DNA from 3 places in the Peribacillus sp. FSL K6-1552 genome. Region 1 is predicted to be linked to each of the others. Evidence: riboswitches for the same ligand, from Rfam matches in the RefSeq annotation. Region 1 holds a riboswitch; each other region holds the start of a gene.
The links. A riboswitch is a leader RNA that binds a small molecule or an ion and turns the genes downstream of it on or off. The one in region 1 is predicted to bind S-adenosylmethionine.
Positions count from the first base shown of each region.

Region 2: linked by a shared signal. The riboswitch ahead of mtnK (S-methyl-5-thioribose kinase) and the one ahead of NST21_RS02520 (sugar ABC transporter substrate-binding protein) in region 1 are both predicted to bind S-adenosylmethionine.
Region 3: linked by a shared signal. The riboswitch ahead of NST21_RS25835 (methionine ABC transporter ATP-binding protein) and the one ahead of NST21_RS02520 (sugar ABC transporter substrate-binding protein) in region 1 are both predicted to bind S-adenosylmethionine.

Region 1 is NZ_JBBOST010000001.1:531,802-534,072, forward strand. Features, by position in the region: gene NST21_RS02515 (GTPase domain-containing protein) at 1-845, shown strand, start outside; SAM riboswitch class I at 942-1,047, shown strand; gene NST21_RS02520 (sugar ABC transporter substrate-binding protein) at 1,164-2,271, shown strand, end outside.
Region 2 is NZ_JBBOST010000001.1:3,551,508-3,553,778, forward strand. Features, by position in the region: gene NST21_RS16980 (nitrilase-related carbon-nitrogen hydrolase) at 417-551, shown strand; SAM riboswitch class I at 715-869, shown strand; gene mtnK (S-methyl-5-thioribose kinase) at 951-2,153, shown strand; gene mtnA (S-methyl-5-thioribose-1-phosphate isomerase) at 2,168-2,271, shown strand, end outside.
Region 3 is NZ_JBBOST010000001.1:5,363,460-5,365,730, forward strand. Features, by position in the region: gene NST21_RS25830 (methionine ABC transporter permease) at 1-240, opposite strand, end outside; gene NST21_RS25835 (methionine ABC transporter ATP-binding protein) at 233-1,267, opposite strand; SAM riboswitch class I at 1,448-1,560, opposite strand; gene NST21_RS25840 (O-acetylhomoserine aminocarboxypropyltransferase/cysteine synthase family protein) at 1,679-2,271, opposite strand, start outside.

The sequences.
Region 1 (2,271 bases):
AACTGGCAGATTTGGAAAAAGAAAAAAGTGAAAATATCATAAGGTCGTACCGTTCAATTAAAGAAGAAGTGAAAAAACAGCTTTCTTCAAGAATCCCTGAATTACTGAGAGAATGTTCTAAATCATTAACGGAAAGTAGCGATTTCAGCCAAGTTCATATACAGTTGAACGACGAAATGAATGAGCAGATTCAGGCATATATTTCAGACAAGATTATGCCGCAATATTACCGTTCTCTTCAAGACTGGATTGCTACATCTCAGTTGGAATTTACACAAACTCAACAGTTTATGGATGAGATGAGCTCAGGGTTCAATGAATTGTACAAAGAAGAGCGAATTACACTTGCCGGAGACTTTAGAGTTTTGGATGACTGGCGCCGTGATGCGGATCGGATGACAAGCAGTATCCGCATTGAAGATGTTAATATTTTACTACGCCGGACCCCATCGCAATTGCTGCTTAAAGGGGCAGGGAAGCTGTTTGGAGCGATTCCGCAAAATAAAGCTAATATGTACAACCGGTATAAGAAGTACCTAGAAAGTGAAGACTACCAGGATGTTGCAGAGATGATCAGTGACCGTTTCCTTACACAATTCGGATTGTTTGAAAAATCTTTGGATAGAGATATCTCACTTTTCTATCGCAGTTCATTTGCCTTACTTCAAAAAACGATAGAACAAACACAGACTGAAATCAAAGATCATCAGGTTGCACTGGAGCATATGAGAGAAAATCCGGAAGTATACCGTGACCCGATTACTCTGTTTGAAGTGAAACTACGTCAGTTAGAAAGACTTGAAAAGATTGAGAAAAAGCGTCTGGCTAAGCTACAAAGAAAATAAGTGTAATAAGAAACATTTTAAATATTCAAAAATCTATTGACTTTACGACTATATCCCTATAAAGTGGTAATTACGAAAAACGTAACACATTATATTCTCTTATCAAGAGTGGCGGAGGGACTGGCCCTAAGATGCCCAGCAACCGTTCCATTAGGAATTGGTGCTAAATCCTGCAAAACAGAAATGTTTTGACAGATAAGAGAGGGATAAGTCTGCAAATCAGCTGATTAAACCTCTCTATTCTAGAGAGGTTTTTATTTTGGGATTTACACCAACCTAATTGATAAGATTAATGAGTGAAAAGTAGGGGGAACTAAAATGAGGAAGTCAATTTTTAAAAGGGTTTTCGTTTCGGTCATAGCTTCGGCTTTGCTTTTAACGGGCTGCTCTTCAGGACAAAGTTCAACAGAATCAAAGAAGGATGAAAAAGTATCCTTTAAAAATGTTCCAGAACGATTTGCAAAAGGGGAAGGTGCCAAAATCAAAGTCATTCGTAAAATTGGCGGAGATGATCATACGGCTCAATATTTAGCTGGAGCGAAGGAAGAAGGAGAAGCATTAGGTTTTCAAGTGGATACGTATACAGCAAATGGCGATACGGCTAAATTCCATGATGCAATCGCCCAGGCTTTACAAGAAGATTATGACGGCTATATTATCTCCCATGGTGATGATGCAGCAACAGTGAATGACGTTCAAAAGTTGGTTGATGCAGGAAAGAGCGTTGTTACATTCGACTCTATTAGCGACTTATCTAAAATTGATGGTGTGACCTTAACTTCACAGGATGATGAAGCATTGGCAACTCTGGCTTTTGATAAATTGATAGAAGAACAAAAAGGTGAAGCGGCGATTGCATACCTTTGGGTAGATGGTTTCCCGCCAATGGTGAGAAGAAATGCGGTGTATCAGGAAAAATTAAAAGAAAATCCTGGGATTAAAGAAGTCGAAAGATTCGGAGTAGCATCTGCAGATACTTCGGTTCAGACACAAAATGCGGTAGCCGCAATGTTGAATAAATATCCCAAAGGCAAACTAGATGCGATTTTCGCAACATGGGATGCATTCGCAATTGGAGCGGCTCGTGCGATTAAAGAAGCTGGCCGCGATGAAGTGAAGATATACGGAATAGACGTATCTAATGCTGATCTTCAGGAGATTCAAGCGAAAGGCAGCTCTTGGTCTTACACGGCAGCTGTCGATCCGAAATTGATTGGTGCAGTGAATATGAGGATTTTGGCAAAAAAATTAGCGGGTGAAGAAACACCGCAAACATATGACTTAGAAGCTTCACTTATTTCACAAGAGCAGATTCAAGCTTCAAAAGAAGCGGTCAACATGGCCAACTTGTCCGGTATTGTCGAAGGATGGGGAGTATCAACGGAATTTGAAGAAGAATGGATGAAAGTATTGAAAGAACATTATA
Region 2 (2,271 bases), 3.0 Mb from region 1:
TGAAATTCTAGTCACAAATGATATATGTTTATCATAGTCTTGTAAAGTGCTTTTTTACATATAGAGATTTAAAAAAATGAAATGGAAAATCTCATTCCACCAAATGGATATTGCCTTTGGATAACCATATATTAATTTTCATTTCGCAGAACAAAAGGATAGAAAAAGCCGGCTAATCTAAACCAGATATAGTTATTTTACCTGAACTTTGAACAGTTGGATACGACTTAACTAGATTGAATGAGATTGCGGATGAAGAAGCAGAAAAAACGATTACATTCATTTTTTATAACATACGTATACAAGGATGGCAGTGAGTCCATACCGTTCAAAAGGTGCGCAAGTTCTATTCGTATCCGCCGAGTGGCCCAAACCGAGGCTCGATCATTAGGGACCGATATAGGGTCAGCCGTGCCATGGAGAACCAAGCCTACGTTTTAGCATTAAATCGTTCAGGGTCCGATTTTAATAAAATATTTGCCGAACAATCCCTGATTATAGATCCATGGGGGAATATCGTAAGTGAAGCCGGCAAAAGAAAGAACTCCTAACAGGTACCCTGGACCTCTCAAAAGTAACGGAAGCATGTAACAAAACTGAATTCGAAGAACTTCGTGCGGATTATTATTAAATTACCCATTGACAAACTATTTAAAAAGTTGATATTATTTTCCCGAAGATTAAAATTTCAGAAAACATTTACATTTACATTTACTCTTATCAAGAGCAGGCTGAGGGATAAAGGCCCTATGAAGCCCAGCAACCGACTGTAATACCATTGTGAAATGGGGCGGAGTTTCCGCCGGATTATAAATCCACAGGGCACGGTGCTAATTCCACCAGAAAGCAATATTTCTGGAAGATAAGAGGTCCGAAGCTAAAACTTCTGCCTCTTTCTATATGAAAGAGGCTTTTTCATTATTATTTTTATATATTTGGAGGGGAAAATAATGACTTTAAACCATTCGAACTTTGAATTACTGTCAAATGAAACTGCAATAACCCTTGCAAAAAAACTAGGGTTGGTCAAAACAGATGCCACTTTAAAATGTAGAGAGATAGGCGATGGAAACTTAAATTATGTTTTTCATATTACAGACACAGCCACAAAAAAAGGAATTATAATCAAACAAGCGGTTCCTTATGCAAAGGTACTTGGTGAAAGTTGGCCGCTGACCTTAAAAAGGGCTGCAATTGAAGCAAATGCACTTATCCATTTTAAGAGCTATTGTCCCGAATTTGTACCGCAAGTCTATTATTCAGATGAACAGCTTGCTATCACAATCATGGAAGACCTCTCACACTTAAAAATAGCGAGAACAGGCTTAATCGATGGCGATCAATTTCCATTACTATCGAAACATATTGGTGAGTATGTTGCGAAAACGGCATTTTACACATCTGATTTGCATTTAGAACCGTCTGCGAAAAAAGAAGTGGCCCGAAACTTCACGAATCCTGAACTCTGCAAAATTACTGAAGTTTTTGTTTTCACAGATCCTTTTTTTGAAGAACTACCGGGTGAGTATGAAGTAGAATTGACGGATGCTGCCAAAAGCATTTGGAATGATCAAGAAGTAATACTTGAAGTCTCTAAGCTGAAACAAAGCTTTGAAACCGAACAGGAAGCCTTACTTCATGGAGATTTACATACGGGAAGTATATTTGCAAGTGATACCGAAACGAAGATTATTGATCCTGAATTCGCTTTTTATGGACCAGTTGGGTTTGATCTTGGCCAATACACAGCAAACCTTCTATTCCAGGCAGTTACACGTAATCCCGCTGGAAAAGAGGAAATTTTCACACACCTCCAAGAATTTTGGGATACTTTTGAAGAGACATATACTAATCTTTGGAATACCCAAAACAAAAGTCCGTTTCGTCAAGTAAATGGTTATCTATCATATGTGCTCACTAAATTCAGAAAAGATGCATATGGTTTTGCTGGCTGTGAGCTGATTCGGAGAACAATAGGCTTATCTCATGTTGCAGATTTAAATGTTATTGAAGATAAAGAAACAAGAATCGCTGCCAAAACGGCTACATTGAAAATTGGTGCTTTTTTAATTAAAAAAAGGGAAGAATTAGATGTTCCAGCTGTGATTGAAGCATTGAAGCAACATACACTGCCTACTTATTCAACCCTTTAAAAGGAGAACTACATATGACGACGACGACAACAGCCTTACCTTATTCCGTTCAATGGGATGATACTCATATAACTTTATTAAATCAACAGGCCTTACCTACAATTACAGAATTCATTAA
Region 3 (2,271 bases), 4.8 Mb from region 1:
GAGCAACACAATTAAAATAAGGAATGGTATAGAACGGAAAATATTAACAATAGCACTCATAATCGTGTTAATTACCCGATTTTCCCACATATTACCTTTCCCTGTTAAAAACAGGACTAACCCTAGTAGTATGCCTATAAAAAAGGTTGCTAGTACTGAGATACTAGTCATATAAAGTGTTTCTTTTGTTGCTTCAATAATGTCTTCCCAATCTACATTCGGTAATAATTCTTCAAGCATGAGTAATCACCTCCACGCCTACATGCTGTGCTTTAATGAATTCGATTGCGCGGAGCATTTCATCCTCATTGCCATCAAGGTGGATAAATAACGTTCCATATGAACCACTTCTAGTTTGAGATATTTTTCCTTGAACGATATTGACATCCAACTCAAAGTTACGTACCAGCTTAGTAATTAACGGACTCTCTGCATGATCTCCTACGAACGTCAATTGAATTACTTTTCCTGCCGGATAGCGTTCCAGCAAGTGTTCCATTGTTTCTTTTGTTTCTTCAGGCTCTGTTACCTGTTGAACGAAACGCTTCGTCATTTGTTCTTTCGGATTCTTGAAGACTTCCAGGACAGGTCCTTGTTCAACTACTTGACCACTTTCCATTACTGCCACGCGGTGACAAATTTTACGGATGACGTGCATTTCATGTGTAATCAAAACAATCGTTAGACCAAGACGCTTATTGATGTCCACAAGCAATTCAAGTATTGAATCGGTTGTCTGCGGGTCTAAAGCAGACGTCGCTTCATCGCACAGTAGCACTTTAGGATTGTTAGCAAGAGCCCTAGCAATCCCGACCCTTTGTTTTTGCCCTCCGCTTAATTGCGAAGGATATGCCTTTTCTCTTCCTTCAAGCCCAACTAACTTAATTAATTCATTCACACGCTTGATACGCTCGTTTTTCGAAACCCCTGCAATTTCTAGAGGAAACGATATATTCTCCTGAACGGTTCTAGACCATAATAAATTAAAATGTTGAAAGATCATGCTGATTTCTTGTCGAGCTTTACGTAGCTTAGCACCTTTGATTTTGGAAATTTCTTTATCAGCCACCACAACGGATCCTTCTGTTGGTGTTTCCAATCCATTAAGCATCCTGATCAAAGTACTTTTCCCTGCTCCGCTGTAGCCAATAATACCGAAAATCTCGCCTTTATTTATTTCAACATTAACATTATTTACAGCCTTAATCGTGTCGCTGCTTCCTTTTCCTGTTCGGAATAGCTTACTAACTTTTGTCAATGTAATCATTAATACTCACCTCTTTTATCCAATAAAACCTATGAACTTAGTTGATTTATCTTCATTATCAGCCTGTAAATATGTTTTAAAACCGTTTTTCAATATTGCTATACATGTAAAGGTTTTCCCAAACTAAATAGAAAAAACCTTTCTGCATGAGCAGAAAGGCAGGTGAAAAAGCAGGCCTTTCTCTCATCTTCCAAAGCGATTAAACTTTGTGTGAATTGGCACCTTTCCAAGGAAATTTCCTTGTCGGTTGCCGGGTTTCATCGGGCACATCCCTCCACCTCTCTTGATAAGAGCTAATATATAGAATATTTTGTACATCATTAAGTTCTTTAGTATGGAGAAATTTTATCATAGATAAAAAAGGAGCGCAATGTATAATATTTCTAGGAAAGAATGAACAGGTCTTTTTTATTAAACAGTTTTAGAAGTTAAGGAGACAATATTCGTCGCTTTTTCAATTGCCTGCTCTAAATCTTCTATTAAATCCTCTACGTTTTCTATACCAATCGATATGCGCACTTGATCAGCACTTACACCTGCTTTTGCTAAACCTACATCATTTAATTGTTGATGGGTCGTACTAGCAGGGTGGATAATTAAACTTTTAGCATCCCCTACGTTGGCTACATGCGACCATAATTCTACCGAATTGATAAGTTTTGCTCCAGCTTCGCGTCCACCTTGAATTCCAAAAGTCACAACAGATCCTGCTCCCTTAGGCAAATATTTGTCCGCCAGCGCTTTATCAGGGTGACTTCCATTACTAGGGTGCGAAACCCAGTTCACGGCAGGATGATTTTCCAAATATTGAATAACAGACTTAGTGTTCGAAAGATGCTCTTTCATTCTCACATGCAACGTTTCTAGCCCCAGCGTAAACTGGAACGCGCTTTGAGCACTTAACGTCGGCCCTAAATCACGAAGTAATTGCACACGAGCTTTTGTGATAAAGGCAGCAGGGCCGACTGCTTCAGAGTATACAATCCCATCGTAGCTTGGATCTG